Regions from separate parts of the Arthrobacter sp. 01L42 genome, predicted to be linked through region 2. Evidence: riboswitches for the same ligand, from Rfam matches in the RefSeq annotation. Region 2 holds a riboswitch; each other region holds the start of a gene.
The links. Region 2 has a riboswitch for S-adenosylmethionine ahead of metX (homoserine O-acetyltransferase MetX). Riboswitches for the same ligand answer to the same signal wherever they lie in the genome.
Positions count from the first base shown of each region.

Region 1: linked by a shared signal. The riboswitch ahead of AC1DN2_RS13995 (DUF1737 domain-containing protein) and the one ahead of metX (homoserine O-acetyltransferase MetX) in region 2 are both predicted to bind S-adenosylmethionine.
Region 3: linked by a shared signal. The riboswitch ahead of AC1DN2_RS12090 (methionine ABC transporter ATP-binding protein) and the one ahead of metX (homoserine O-acetyltransferase MetX) in region 2 are both predicted to bind S-adenosylmethionine.

Region 1 covers NZ_JBFTSL010000015.1:49,589-54,614, reverse strand. The annotation lists gene AC1DN2_RS14015 (UDP-N-acetylglucosamine 1-carboxyvinyltransferase) at 1-601, shown strand, start outside; gene AC1DN2_RS14010 (glutamate--cysteine ligase 2) at 653-1,837, shown strand; gene AC1DN2_RS14005 (O-succinylhomoserine sulfhydrylase) at 1,875-3,083, opposite strand; gene AC1DN2_RS14000 (rhodanese-like domain-containing protein) at 3,084-3,503, opposite strand; gene AC1DN2_RS13995 (DUF1737 domain-containing protein) at 3,500-3,808, opposite strand; SAM riboswitch class IV at 3,836-3,949, opposite strand; gene AC1DN2_RS13990 (ATP-grasp domain-containing protein) at 4,268-5,026, shown strand, end outside.
Region 2 covers NZ_JBFTSL010000004.1:39,966-44,991, reverse strand. The annotation lists gene AC1DN2_RS04465 (LysR family transcriptional regulator) at 1-537, shown strand, start outside; gene AC1DN2_RS04460 (MFS transporter) at 678-2,060, opposite strand; gene metX (homoserine O-acetyltransferase MetX) at 2,227-3,366, opposite strand; SAM riboswitch class IV at 3,378-3,493, opposite strand; gene AC1DN2_RS04450 (bifunctional o-acetylhomoserine/o-acetylserine sulfhydrylase) at 3,677-4,993, opposite strand.
Region 3 covers NZ_JBFTSL010000012.1:28,956-33,981, forward strand. The annotation lists gene acs (acetate--CoA ligase) at 1-1,625, opposite strand, end outside; gene AC1DN2_RS12085 (CoA-binding protein) at 1,933-2,358, shown strand; SAM riboswitch class I at 2,456-2,546, shown strand; gene AC1DN2_RS12090 (methionine ABC transporter ATP-binding protein) at 2,686-3,495, shown strand; gene AC1DN2_RS12095 (methionine ABC transporter permease) at 3,488-4,153, shown strand; gene AC1DN2_RS12100 (LLM class flavin-dependent oxidoreductase) at 4,200-5,026, shown strand, end outside.

The DNA.
Region 1 (5,026 bases), on a different contig from region 2:
CATCGAGGCGATGAGCCTCATCACCGCCGGCATCGTGACGAACTCGGAAGTCACCATCCGCCGCGTCCCGATCGAGTTCATGGAAATCGAACTCGCCACGCTCGAGCAGATGGGCCAGCGGCTCGAAGTTTCCGGGGAGTACTTTGCCCGCAACGGCCGCACCCGCCTGGTGGACGTCACCACCAAGCCTTCGGAGCTGCGGGCGCCGGAGGACAAGATCCACCCCATGCCCTTCCCCGGGCTGAACATCGACAACCTGCCCTTCTTCGCGGTGATCGCCGCCAACGCCCACGGCCAGACCATGATCCATGACTGGGTCTACGAGAACCGGGCCATCTACCTGACCGAGCTCAACAAGCTCGGCGCCCAGGTCCAGCTGCTCGATCCGCACCGCATCTACGTCAACGGGCCCAGCAAGTGGCGTGCGGCCGAGGTGGGCTGCCCGCCGGCCCTCCGCCCCGCCGCCTGCCTGCTGCTGGCCATGCTGGCGGCCCGCGGCGTCTCGGAGCTGCGGAACATCTATGTCATTGAACGCGGCTATGAGGACCTGGCCGAGCGGCTGAACACCATCGGGGCGAAGATCGAGTATTTCCAAGACTGAGCCCCGCGTTGGTGTGGGGCGTTTCGGCGGATCCTGACGCACAATAGATTCATGCGCACCTTCGGCGTGGAGGAAGAACTGCTGATAGTGGACCCCGAATCGGGGATGCTGCTTGCCCTCGCTGACCTCATGCTGCCGAGTCTGGTGCCGCCGCAACAGGGAGCCGCCAGGGTTCTCCCGGCACAGAAACCGGTCCACGAAGGCGCCGACTTCAGCTACGAGCTCAAGCTCGAACAGATCGAGACCCAGACGCATCCGTGCCTGGAGTACACGGAATTGCTCCGGCAGCTCAGGCGTGGCCGGTCCCTTGCGGACCAGGCCGCCCGGGCGCACGGCGGGCGCGTCGCGGCCCTGGCCACGTCGCCCCAAGGCTCCGCCACCCACCTGACGCCGAATCCGCGCTATATGACCATGCAGCAGCGCTTCGGGCTCACCGTCCGGAACCAACTGACCTGCGGCCTCCACGTCCACACCTTTGTGGAGTCCCCGGAGGAGGGCGTGGCGGTAATGGACCGGATCCGCGACAAGCTGGCCGTGCTGATAGCACTCAGCGCGAATTCCCCCTACTGGAATGGGGCCGAGACCGGATTCGAAAGCTACCGCACCCAGGCCTGGAACCGCTGGCCGGGCTCGGGTCCCACGATGATCTTCGGCAGCCTGCCCATCTACCGCCGCGTGGTCACCCGGCTGGTCGAAAGCGGCGTCCTGATGGATGAGGGGATGGTCTATTTCGACGCGCGGCTGGCCCGGCAGCATCCCACCGTGGAGATCCGGGTCGCGGATGTCTGCCTGCGGGCCGAGGATGCTGCCCTGATTGCCGTACTGGTGCGCGCCCTCGTGGAGTCGGCCGCCCGGGAATGGAACGACGGCGTCGATCCCGCCCCGGTGCCCACGCTGCTGCTGCGGATGGCCGCCTGGCAGGCCAGCAATTGCGGACTGCGCGGGGAGCTCCTGGACTTCGGAACCTTCACCCCGGCCCCGGCCGCGGACGTGGTCAGGGCGCTCGTGGACTTCGTGGCCCCGGTGCTTGAGGAACAGGGCGAGCTGGAGCTGGCGCGCGAGGGCGTCGAGCGGATTCTGGCAGAGGGTACCGGTTCGCAGCTGCAGCGCGGCCCGTTCCGGGCCGGCGGCCTGCCCGCCGTCGTCGAGCGGGCCATCGAACTGACCACCGAGGGGCCCGCCACCGAGGGGCCGGCAGACAATCGTTCGGCCCTGGGCCGGTTGCGCCCGGCCTGACCGGGAGCCCGCAACAGTTGCGGGTGCGGCGGAAGCCCTAGACCTGCTTGAGCGCCTGGCCGAGGTCGCGGATCAAGTCATCGACGTCCTCCAGGCCCACCGAGAGCCGGACCACGCCGTCGCTGAGCCCGATCGCCGCGCGGCCTTCCGGGCCCATCGCGCGGTGCGTGGTGGTGGCCGGGTGCGTGATGAGCGTCTTGGCATCGCCCAGGTTGTTGGAGATGTCGATGATCCGCAGCGCGTCCAGGAGTGCGAACGCGGCCTGCTTCGCCGTGCGCCCGGGGGAGGGCTGCAGCTCCAGGGTGAGCACGGTCCCGCCGGCCTTCATCTGCTGCACTGCGAGCGGGTACTGCGGGTGGGACGGCAGCAGCGGGTACTTTACCCAGCCGACCGCAGGCTGTCCCTCGAGCCATTCGGCCAGCCGCAGCGCGGAGGCCGAGGAATGGTTGACGCGCAGGGCCATGGTCTCCAGGCCCTTGGTGAGCACCCAGGCGTTGAACGCCGAAAGGGCCGGACCGGTGTGCCGCATGAGCTGCTTGACGGGCCCGTCGATGAATTCCTTGGTGCCCAGGATGGCCCCGCCCAGGACGCGGCCCTGGCCGTCGATGTGCTTGGTGCCGGAGTAGACCACCACGTCCGCGCCGAGGTCGCCGCAGCGCTGGAGCAGCGGGGTGGCGAAGACGTTGTCAACCACCACCGTGGCGCCGGCCGCGTGCGCCAGTTTGCTCACGGCGGCGATGTCCACGATTTCCTGCATCGGGTTCGACGGCGACTCGAAGAACACCGCCGTGGTCGGCTCGGACAGCGCGGATTTCCACTGCTCCAGGTCCGGGCCGTCCACGAAGACCGTCTCGACACCCCAGCGCGGCAGGATTTCGTTCAGGATCACGAAGCACGAGCCGAACAGCGAGCGGGCCGCGACCACCCGGTCGCCGGCCGCCAACAGCGCGCCCAGGGCGGTGAAGACGGCGGACATGCCGGACGCCGTCGCGAAACACGCCTCCGTTCCCTCGAGCAGCCGGAGCCGCTCCTGGAAGGTGGCGACGGAGGGGTTGCCGTAGCGGGAGTAGACGAAGCGCTCGTCCTCACCGGTGAAGGCGCGCTCGGCGGCGGCCGCGGACTCGTAGACGAATCCTGAATTGAGGAAGATCGGCTCGGTGGTTTCCTGGAAGCCGGTGCGGTCAAGGCCGCCACGGACGGCCTGGGTGTCGGCCGCCCAGCCGGCGGCGTCGGGATTGAAAGTCACTTAGATCTTTCCGAGGTTGGTGGGCAGGCCGCGGTTCTTCCAGCCATTGACGGTGCGTTCGCCAAAGCGGTCGGTCTCGCCTTCGAAGCCCTCAAGGACGTTGTACGAGGTGTAGCCGGCGGCCGTCGCGGCCGTCGCGGCCGCGATCGACCGGGCCCCGGAACGGCAAAGGAACACCAGTTCGACGGCGGTGTCCTCCGGCGCCTGCTGCCTTAGCTGTTCCACGAAGTGCGGGTTCGGCGTGCCGCCGGCGAGGTTCCACTGGATGAAGAGCGGATCGTTGCGGCTCTCGCCCGCGGCCGCGGTGTCCGGGATGCCGATGTGGGCCCATTCGCCCTCGGTCCGGACATCCACCAGGATGGCTCCGGCCTCCAGCTTGGCCCACGCCTCCTGCGGGCTGAGGTCTCCGGCGTAGCTCATGCGTGGCCCGCGAAGGCCCCGTCGGCGCCAAATTCGTCGGCGTCGAGCTCATCAACCGCATTGGCCACGGCGGCGTCCGCACTGGCAATCGCGGCCGGCAGGACCAGCGCCTGCGCCACGATCACGGTGCTTCCGTTGAAGCTGGCGGCGGGGCTTCCATGCAGCACGTAACCCTCGGCCAGGGCGGCTGACACCCGCTCGCAAAAGGCGCGGTCATCCGCCCCGGTGAACAGGCGGTAGGCCAGCCTCTCCTCGCCCCCGGGTGCGGTACCGGGTGCTGTGCCGGGTGCGGCTGTTGTGGGTATTGACGTGTCGGTCACGACGGATCTCCTCTTTCACGCTTGCAGCTCGAATTCTCGATTGCCGAGTATTCACCTGAGGCACCCCGCCGCGAAAGGGAGGGTTGCCGACCGGCCAGTCAGGGCTTGGCACCGGTTCTCATTACTCCCCAAAAACGTAACACCTGCGACGCCGGCCCGCACCGCCGCCGTCGTCATGTTCCGTAACCGGACCGCGGCCCGGGCGAGTAGTGGCGGGCTCCAGTTTCGGGTACAGCCCACTCGTGTCTGCCGGGACGTTTCTCCGTTTACTGGGGGGATTAGGTCCGACGAGTCGGCCGGAGCTGCAGGTGATTCGAGCAATGTGTGAATCAAGCAGTCCCGGAATCGACTCGTCTGTCCATCAACAAGCTGTCTGGGAATCGGTGGCTGGAACGGTCGGAGCCGCAGCCGCGGTCCGGCCGGTGACGGCGGAATGGAGCAATCGTGGGCCCGCGCATACTCGTTACCGGGATTACAAGCGCCGCCGGACGGGCCGTCGCGGCCCAGCTCGAAGCCCGGGGCCTCCCGTACCTCGGCTCCGACGCCCGTGCCGACACCCGCCAGGCCGGGGAGGCTCCCGCCGCCGCGGTCAGGCTCCTGCCGGCGACGAACCCGGACATGGTCCTGGACCTGCGCCGGGTGGTGGACCGCGAAGCCATCAACGTCATCATTCCGACCCTCACCGTGGAACTCCCGGTCCTGGCCGCGGCCCGCGCCGGATTCGCCCAGGATGTGCGGATCATCGTGGCCGACCCCGCCGCGGTGGCCCTCGCCAACGACCACCTGTTCACCACCTGGGCGCTGCAAGCGGCCGGCATCCCGGTGCCCCGGTTCGCGGTTCCGGGCGACCTCGCCGCCGCGCCGGCTTCCCTCGCCGGCCTCAGCGGCCCCGTGGTGGTCAAGCCGCGGGTCTTCAAAGGCTCCCATGGTGTCCACCTGCTGGCCGGAACCGACTCCGTTAGCTGGAAGAACATGCCGGCGGGGCAACTGGTCCAGGAATTTATCCCGGGCGCCGACTATGTGTGCCTGGTGTTCGGCACCCCGGCACGCAACGCGATGGCGCCGGTGGCGGTGGTCCTCGAGAAGACCAGGACTCCGTATGGACGCGCCGGCAGCGACGAGGTCAGCCGCAGGGTGCCGGCGAACCAGGCCGGCGATGTGCGCAAGCTGGGCCTGGCCGCCGTCCGCACGCTCGGGCTGACC
Region 2 (5,026 bases):
CCGCTGCTCAACGTCGAACTGCTCAGCGCCACCCGCAAGGTAAGCCAAAACCGCTCCGGCGTGGACCTGGAAGTGGTGGTGGGCAACATGGACACCACCACCGCCCGCGCGATCTTCCTGAGCAACTATTTCCTCAGGCTTTACGCCAGTCCCGGTTATGCGCAGGAGCACGGGCTTCCGGCAACGCTCGACGACGTCCGGCAACACGGCTTTGTCTCCTACGTGGAATCGGCGCTCCAGGTCGCCGAGCTGGGCCACCGTTCAACGCAGCTGCCGGTGCCGCGGTCCAGCTTCCAGGCCACAAGCGTCTTCGCCCAGCTGGAGGCCGTCCGGCGGGGCGCCGGGATAGGCCTGCTCCCCAATTTCCTCGTGGCGGGCCGGCCGGAATTTCTGCCCGTCCTGCCGGACGACTTCCAGCGCCAGCTGCCCATCTGGGCTGTGGCCCGGCCCGAGGCGCTGCGTTCGGCCCCGGTCCGTGCCGTGCTGGAGGCGATTCGCGGCGAAATCCGGGAGCGGCAGGATGTGCTGTCCGCCTGAGGCGCCCAGCGCAGCCGGACTGGTGCCTGCGGCGTTAGCCTGCCGCGTTAACCTGCCGCGTTAACGCAGACTGCCCGGGTCCGCGCGGTGCGCGGATCCGGGCAGTCTGCCCCCACCGGGTTTGGTGAGGCCGGTGAGGATTACCGCTTGCTGGCGGCGAGGAGGTCGGCGGTGCCACGGGCGTCGGCGGCGTCGACGTCGCGGAGCGAAATGCCGCGGGTTTCCTTCAGGAAGAACACCGCAACCAAAGTGACCACACAGGCGCCGAGGAGGTAGATGGCGACCGGGACCGAGGACTTGTACTGGCTCAGGAGCGCGACGGCGATGATCGGAGCCAGCGAACCGGCCACAATCGAGGTGACCTGGTAGCCCAGCGAGACACCGGAGTAGCGCATCCGGGTCGGGAACATTTCGGCCATGAGCGCCGGCTGGCCGGCGTACATCAGGGAGTGGAACAGCAGGCCGATGGTGATCGCGGCGAGGATGATGAAGTCGTTCTTGGTATCCATCATCGGGAAGGCGAAGAAGCCCCACGTGCCGCCGAGGATGGCGCCGGCCATGTAGACGGGCTTGCGGCCGACGTTGTCCGAGAGCCTGCCGACCATCGGAATCACGGCGAAGTGGACGAAGTGCGCCACGAGCAGCAGCAGCAGGATCCGCGAGGTGTCCGTCTGGACGACGACCTTCAGGTACGTGATCGAGAACGTGACCACGAGGTAGTAGAGGATGTTCTCGGCGAAGCGCAGGCCCATCGCGGTGAAGACGCCGCGCGGGTAGCGGCGGAATACTTCGGCCACGCCGTAGCCCTTGTTCTCAACCTCGACTTCCTTTTGGGCCTCCAGGAAGATGGGGGCGTCCTGGACCTTGGTGCGGATGTAGTAGCCGACCAGCACGATCACGGCGGAGAGCCAGAAGGCGACGCGCCAGCCCCAGCTGAGGAAGTCGGCGGATGACAGCACGGAGGACAGCGTGAACAGCACGGCGGTGGCGAGCAGGTTGCCGAGCGGAACGGCCGACTGGGGCCAGCTGGCCCAGAACCCGCGGGACTTGCTGGGGCTGTGCTCGGCGACGAGGAGGACGGCGCCGCCCCATTCGCCGCCGACGGCGAAGCCCTGGGCGAAGCGCAGGAAGACCAGCAGCGCCGGGGCCCAGTAGCCGATCTGCGCGAAGGTGGGCAGGCAGCCCATCAGGAAGGTGGAAACGCCCACCAGGAGGATGCTGACCTGGAGCAGCTGCTTGCGGCCGAACTTGTCGCCGAAGTGGCCGAAGACGATGCCGCCGATCGGGCGGGCGACGAATCCGACGGCGTAGGTCAGGAACGCGGCGATAATGCCGTCGAGTTCCGTGCCCGAATTGGGGAAGAACGTCTTGCCGAAGACCAGCGTGGCGGCGGAGGCGTAGAGGAAGAATTCATACCACTCCACCACCGTGCCGGCCATGGAGGCCGTTACTACCTTCTTCAGTCCGGACGTTTTGACGTCCGGCTCGTCTGCGCGCGTTGTCGCGGCGTTTTCCGTGCTCATGTGAACTCCTTCGGTGTCGCCTTCGACACCCTGCGGACCATTGGACTGAGGACGCCCGTGATGTAGGGCACATGGCGTCATTCCCCATGAGTATGGACGCTCCCGCCCTGAGCCTCAACGGCCATTAGTGCAGAGCGCATCTGCAAAAATGCACAAGCGGGCCGGCCTAGTGGCCGAAGAAGGTCCCCCGGAGCTGCCCGCTGAGCTGGCCGATTTCGGTCAGGAAGCCGTCGTGGCCGATCGGCGCTTCAATGATGTGCAGTTCCGGGCCGCCCGGCAGGGCCTCTGCCAGTTGACGGGACTGGGCCGGGAAATACAGGCGGTCCGAGTCCACGGCCGCCACCAGGAACTCGGCGGTGGCCGGAGCCAGTGCCTCCCCGAGGCTTCCGCGCCCCCGGCACACATCGTGGCTCATGAGGGCTTCGGTGATCGCGATGTAGCTGTTCGCGTCGAAACGCCGGGCCAGTTTGCTGCCCTGGTGGTCCAGGTAGCTTTCCACCTGGTAGCGCCCGCGTCCGGCCAGCGATCCGGCTTCCAGGGGCGTCTCGGACTCCTGGGCGTTGCGGCCAAACCGGCCGTCCAGTTCGGCCGCTGAGCGGTAGGTGATGTGCGCGATGCGCCGGGCGAGGGCGAGCCCTGCTTCGGGTTCCGGGCCGCCGTAGTAGTCCCCGCCCTTGAAGTGGGGGTCCTGGCGGATGGCCAGCGTCTGGGCCTGCGCGAAGGCAATCTGTTCGGCGGTGCTGCTGGCGCCGACGGAAATCACGGCGCAGCGCCGGACCCGGCCGGGAAACGTGACGGCCCATTCAAGGGCGCGCGCGCCGCCGAGCGAGCCGCCCAGCACCGCGTACCAGCTGCCGATGCCCAGGGCATCGGCCAGCCGCGCCTCGGCGGCGGCGGTGTCCCGCAGGGTGACCAGCGGGAACCGCGATCCCCAAGGGCGCCCGTCGGGGGCCGGGGTGGAAGGCCCGGTGGATCCGTAGCAGCCGCCCAGGATGTTGATCGAAACGACGAAATACTTGTCCGTGTCCACGGGAGCCCCGGGTCCGGCGAGCTGTTCCCACCAGCCGGGCTCCCCGCTCTCGCCGCGGGTCACGTGTGTGTCGCCGGTCAGGGCGTGTTCAATGAGCACGGCGTTGGAGGCGTCCGCGTTCAGGGTCCCCCACGTCTCGTAGGCGAGCACCACATCCGGCAACTGAGTCCCGGATTCGAGCTGCAGATCACCGATCCTGACGAACTGGACGGTCCCGTCAGGGGTCCGGGATGGTTTGGTTTCGGGAACACCCGTGCGGGTGACGGCAATCGTCATGTGAGGACCTATCTTCGCGCTTGCCCGCCGTCAGCTGACCGGCAGGCCAGGTCTTCACCCGGGGCACCCCGCCGCAAAAGGAGGGTTGCCGGCCAGCAAGCCGGGGCTGTCGCTGGCACTCATGACCTGGTACGAGTCTACGAAACGGGGTGCGGAAATGACGAAGATTATGACGTCCATGTGACAGCCGGACCCGTCAGCACCGCAGACTCCCCACCTTTGACAGCCGTGACTGGCGGGTCGCCCCGGAGTGCCGGCGATTCCCGGTGTCATGCCCGTAAAGGTGGGGAAATTCGGCGTGGGCTTCGGCCTAGGCGGACTTGGCCGCGCGGAATCCGGCGTCGAGGTCCGCCAGGATGTCGTCAATGTGCTCCAGTCCCACCGAAAGCCGCACCAGCCCGGGGTTCACCCCGGCGATCACCTGCTGTTCGGGCGAGAGCTGGCTGTGGGTGGTCGACGCCGGATGGATCACCAGCGACCGGACATCGCCGATGTTCGCGACGTGCGAGTGCAGTTCGAGGGCATCGACGAACCGCTTGCCGGCCTCCGCTCCCCCGGCAATGTTGAACGCCACGACGGCGCCGGTCCCCTTGGGCCCGTACTTGCGGCCGCGCTCGTACCAGGGGCTGGACGGCAGCCCGGCGTAGGCGACCGATTCGACGTCGTCCCGCCCCTCCAGCCATTGCGCCACCTTCGTGGCGTTGGCCACGTGGCGCTCGACGCGCAGGCTCAGCGTTTCGATGCCCTGGGCGATGAGGAACGCGTTGAACGGGGACACCGCGGAGCCGAGGTCGCGCAGGAGCTGGACCCGGGCCTTGAGGATGTAGGAGAGATTCGCGCCCAGCGCGCCGCCCGCTCCGAGGTCGCGGGCGTAGACCAGGCCGTTGTAGGTGGGGTCGGGGGTGTTGAAGCCGGGGAACCGCTCCGGGTCCTTCCCGAAGTCGAAGTTGCCGGAGTCCACGATCACGCCGGCGATCGCGGCGCCGTGCCCGCCGAGGTACTTGGTGGCGGAATGGACCACGATGTCCGCGCCCCACTCGATCGGCCGGATCAGGTAGGGGGTGGAGAGCGTGTTGTCGACAACCAGCGGCACGCCGGCCTCGTGCGCCACCCGGGAGACGCCCTCGATGTCCAGGACGTCCTGGCGGGGGTTGGAGACCACTTCGCCGAAGAACAGCTTGGTGTTGGGCTGGACGGCGTCCCGCCACTGGTCCAGGTTGTCCGGGTCCGCCACGAAGGTCACGGAGATGCCGAACTTCTTCAGCGTGTGCGCGAGCAGGTTGTAGGTTCCGCCATAGAGGCTGGGGCTGGCCACCACATGGTCCCCGGCCTCGGCGATATTGAGGATGGCGAACGTCTCGGCGGCCTGGCCGGAGCTGAGCAGCAGCGCCGCGAGACCGCCTTCCAGGCTGGCGACGCGCTGTTCGACGGCATCCTGTGTCGGGTTGCCGATCCGGGTGTAGATGGGCGCGAGCTCGGCGAGCGCAAAGCGGTTCGCGGCGCTTTCGGCGCTGGGGAACACGAACGACGTCGTCTGGTAGATAGGCAGGGAACGCGCGCCGGTGGCGCTGTCCGGCTCCTGGCCGGCGTGGATCTGGCGGGTTTCAAAGGACCAGGCGTTGGACATTGGTGCTCCTCGAGTCACTGGGCACAGCACCGG
Region 3 (5,026 bases), on a different contig from region 2:
TGGACGCCGGGCGGCACCGTGTTGCCGGCGTCGTCCACGATGCGCGTGCTGACGCCGGGCAGCGGGCGGGCCGCGCAGCCGGGCTTGAACGCGGCGTCCGTCGGTGCCGGGGAGAGGATGGTGGCGCCGGTTTCGGACTGCCACCACGTGTCCACCACGGGGGCGGTGCCGGCACCGATGTTGGTCCGGAACCAGCGCCAGGCCTCGGGGTTGATGGCCTCGCCTACCGTGCCGAGAAGACGGATAGAGGAGAGGTCGTACGTGTCCGGGACGCCGTCCGGGAACCAGCCCATGAGGGAGCGGACCAGGGTGGGCGCGGTGTAATACTGCGTGACCGCGTAGCGTTCGATGATCTCAAAGTGCCGGCCCGGGTGCGGGGTGTTGGGCGTGCCCTCGAAGATGACCTGCGTGGCGCCGTTGGAGAGCGGGCCGTAGAGCTCATAGGTGTGCGCGGTGACCCAGGCGAGGTCGGCCGTGCACCAGTGCACGTCCTCCTCCCGCAGCCCGGGGTCGGGGTTGCTGAACAGGTGCTCGAAGCTCCATGACGCCTGTGTGAGGTAGCCGCCGGAGGTGTGGACCAGGCCCTTGGGCTTGCCGGTGGTGCCGGAGGTGTACATGATGACCAGCGGCGTCTCGGCATCGAACGCCTCGGCTTCGTGAGTCTCGGAGGCGGTGCCGACGGCGTCGTGCCACCACACATCGCGGCCGGCGGTCATCGGAACGGTGTCCAGTTCGTCCGCGGGAGTGGTCCGGTTGACCACCAGGACGTGTTCGATGGCGTTGTCGCCGGAGACGGCGGCGTCCGCGTTGTCCTTGACCGGCACGGCGGTGCCGCGGCGGAACTGGCCGTCGGTGGTGACCAGGAGCTTGGCGCCGGTGTCCTCCACCCGGAACTTCAGGGCCTCGGCGGAGAATCCGCCGAAGACCAGGGAATGGATGGCACCGATCCGGGCCACCGCGAGGGTGATGATCACGGTTTCGGGGATGACGGGGAGGTAGATGACCACCCGGTCGCCCTTGGTGATACCGAGATCCAGGAGGGCATTGGCGGCTTTGGAGACCTCGCGCTGGAGTTCGGCGTAGGTGACGGCACGGCGGTCGCCGGGCTCGCCCTCAAAGTGCAGGGCCACCTTGTCTCCGCGCCCCGCCGCTACGTGGCGGTCGACGCAGTTGTAGGCGACATTGAGCCTGCCCCCTTCGAACCAGGTGATCTGAGGTCCGGTGCCGGCCTCGACGTCGGCCGGGATCCGGCGGTGCGCGGTGTGCCAGGGCTTGGTTTGCTCCGTCGCGCCGCCGGGCAGGTCCGCCCAGTCGAGGCGGAGAGCCTGGGTTTCCCAGAACGCAACCGTCTCTGCCTGGACAGTTCCCGCGGTCACGGCGCCGCCGTGCCGGGGAAGGTGGTTTCCGAAGGTGGTGCTGCGGTGACGCGCCGGCCCATCGGCGGGGACGCCGTGCACTGCGCCGTCCGTGGACTCGTTCAGGGACCACCCCGAAGAGCCGCGAGAGGAGCCGGGCGCGTCACGCAGCCCTGCTTCGTTCGCCGTCGCGTCCGAAGTGGTTTGTGGGAATGCCTCGGACGCAGTCCGGGCAAAGGTGGGCAGGGCGGAAGAATTCTCAGGGGTCATTGCTGCACTCCATCGGTCCTGGCAGTAGCACCCTTGGTTGCTCCGGCTCCCTCGAATTTCACCGAAGGAGGGCGGAGCGGTTGCGTGGGAATGGTCGTCTCACGTCACCGGGGGGTTGCTGCGGCGTCATCGATCCAGGTCTCTCGGCCGCTCGGGATGGTCACTACCTACTAGAACTTCAGATGCACGATTCCGCAAAATCGGCGTCCGGGAGCGCCGTAATATTCGTTCACCCGGCGTGGGTCCTGCCCAAATCATTCATTTATTCGACAATTGCCCGGAAAGGTCGCAGGAGTAAGGTTGATGCATGGCCCATGTTAACGATCCGGCAGTCATTGACCGCCTCATGCGAACCAAAGGCACGTGGGCGGTGGTCGGCCTCACCACCAACGAATGGCGCTCGGCGTATGAGGTCTCCCTCTATGTCCGGGACCGGATGGGCATGACCATCATTCCGGTCAACCTTCCGGGCGACGATGTCCACGGCGAGAAGGGGTACCGTTCCCTGTCTGACATCCCGGCGGAGAAGCACCCGATCGACGTCGTGGACTGCTTCGTCAACTCCCACAGGGTGGGCGCAGTCATAGACGAGGCCATCGCAGTAGGCGCCAAGGCCGTCTGGCTGCAGCTGGGCGTCTTCGACGACGCCGCGACGGACCGGGCCAAGGCCGCCGGGCTGGACGTCGTCGTGAACGCGTGCCCCGCCCGCGAAGGCTGGCGCGTGGGCATCTAACGGCCCGGGAATGACGATCAACAGATCGGGAAGAGTCGGTTACAAAATGTGACCGGCTTTTTCTGTATCCGGCCTCCTGCCGTGTGAGATGGACTCGTAACCATCCCGAGCGGCTGAGAGATCTGGCTCCGTGACGCCGCAGCAACCCCCTCCTTTGAGGACGGTGCTACCGCCAGGACCGATGGAGAACCACTGTGTTCTGAGGCTCCCCGGCTTCGCTCAGCGCTGCCCGGAAGCCAGGACCCAGGGCTTTCCTCGGGCGAGCCCGGAGGAAATCATGAACACGCAGACAGCGGCAGCGCCGCGGCCCCGAGCAGGTGGGGGCCTGTGATCGAGATCCAGAACGTCAGCACGTCATTCGCTTCGGCCGCGGGACCTTTCACGGCCGTCGATGACGTCAGCATGCACATCAGGCGGGGCACCATCCAGGGCATCATCGGGTTCTCCGGCGCCGGCAAATCCACGCTGCTGCGCAACATCAACCTCCTCGAGCGCCCGACGTCGGGCCGCGTCCTGGTGGACGGCGTGGACCTGGTGACCCTGTCCGACGCCGAGCTCCGGACCAAGCGGCATGACATCGGCATGATTTTCCAGCACTTCAATCTCCTCAACAACCTCACAGCCCAGGAAAATGTGGAGCTGTCCCTGAAGTTCGCCGGCGTCGGGAAGGCGGAACGCCGGCGGCGGGCCGCCGAAACCCTGGAAATCGTGGACCTCGCCGACAAAGCGGGAACGTATCCGGCCAAACTCTCCGGGGGCCAGAAACAGCGGGTGGCGATCGCCCGCGCCCTTGCCACCGGGCCCAAAGTGCTGCTCTGCGACGAGCCGACGTCGGCCGTGGATCCCCGGACGACGTCATCGGTCCTGCAATACCTGGCCGACGTCAACGCCGAATTCGGCATCACAATCGTGGTGGTCACCCACGAGATGAATGTCATCAAGGCCATCGCGGACAACGTCGCGGTCATGGAAGAAGGCCGGGTGGTGGAGCAGCTCGACCTCGCCGAACTCCAGCGCCCCGGCTTCCACCCGGCGACGTCGATCGGCCGCTACCTGGTCTCCGATGAGATCCAGCTGGACCGCTCCGGGAGGGGCACCCACACCACAGCCGCGTCGGAGGGCCTGATCAATGCTTGACCGCATCCTGGAAGTCCTGCCCGAAATCGGCGTCGCCATGGGACAGACCCTCACCATGCTGCTGGTGGCCATCCCGCTGGCAGTGCTGCTCGGGACACCGCTGGGTGTCCTGCTCTACACCATCGGTCCCAACGGGCTCAAGCACAGGCCAAAGCTGCACCGGGTCCTGGACGGGCTGGTCAACCTGCTCCGCTCGTTCCCGTTCCTGATCCTGCTGATCGCGATCATTCCCGTGACCAGGTTCATTGTCGGCACGACCATCGGCACGGCCGCCGTCATTGTCCCGCTGACCCTCAACGCCATTCCGTATTTCGCCCGCTTCGTGGAACAGAACCTGAGCCAACTCGGCGGCGGAGTGGTCGAAGCGGCACGGTCCATGGGCGCCAGCAGGTCCCAGATCGTCCGGGACGTCCTGATTGTGGAGGCGAAGCCCGGACTCGTCAGCTCCATCACCATCATGACCGTCAGCTTCATCTCGTACTCGGCGATGGCCGGACTGGTGGGCGGCGGCGGAATCGGCGACTTCGCCATCCGGTACGGCTATTACCGCTACGAAACGCCGCTCATGATCACCGCCATTGTCCTGATGATCCTGCTGGTCACCATCGTTCAGCTGGGCGGATCCTATGTTGCCCGGCGCCTGGACAAGCGCCTCTGAGCGCCGGCAGCACCCTCGTCCCACCTCCCACAGCGGAAAGCATCCCATGACTTCAACACCCAGTATCCGTTTCGACGGACCCCGTCCGCGCCTGCTGATCAGCGCCTTCGTGATGAACACGTCCAGCCACATCATGGGCGGCCAGTGGCGGCGCCCGGAAGCCCAGCAGCACCGGTTCAACGAACTCCAGCTCTGGATCGACCTGGCCCGCCAGCTCGAAGACGCCAAGTTTGACGCGATCTTCTTCGCCGACGTCGTCGGTCTCTACGGCGACTACGACGGCGGGTGGGCATCTCTGCTGAAAAAGGGCCTGCAGGTGCCGTCCAACGACCCCCTCATTCTGCTGTCCGCGCTCGCCACGGGAACGCGGGAGATCGGGCTGGCCGCGACGTCGTCGGTGATTCAAAGCCATCCGTTCCAGTTCGCCCGGCAGATGTCCACGCTGGACCACATCAGCGGCGGCCGCGTGGCCTGGAACATCGTCACCAGCGTGCTGGAAAACGCGCACCGGAACTTCAACGCCACCGAGCTGACCAAGCATGACGAACGCTACGACTGGGCGGACGAATACGTCGAGGCCGCCTACAAATTGTGGGAAGGGTCCTGGGAAGACGACGCGCTGCTCCGGGACAAGGCGACCGGGGTCCACGCGGACCCGGAGAAGGTCAGCAAGATCTACCACCGCGGGCCCCGGTACTCGATCGACGGACCCCACCTCGCGGCCCCTTCACCGCAACGCACCCCGGTGCTTTTCCAGGCCGGGAGCTCCGGCCGCGGCCAGCAGTTCTGCGCCGCCAACGCCGAGGCCACCTTCACCCTCGCGCCGAGCACCGAGGTGGCCGCGAAGTACACCGCGGCCGTCCGGGAACAGGC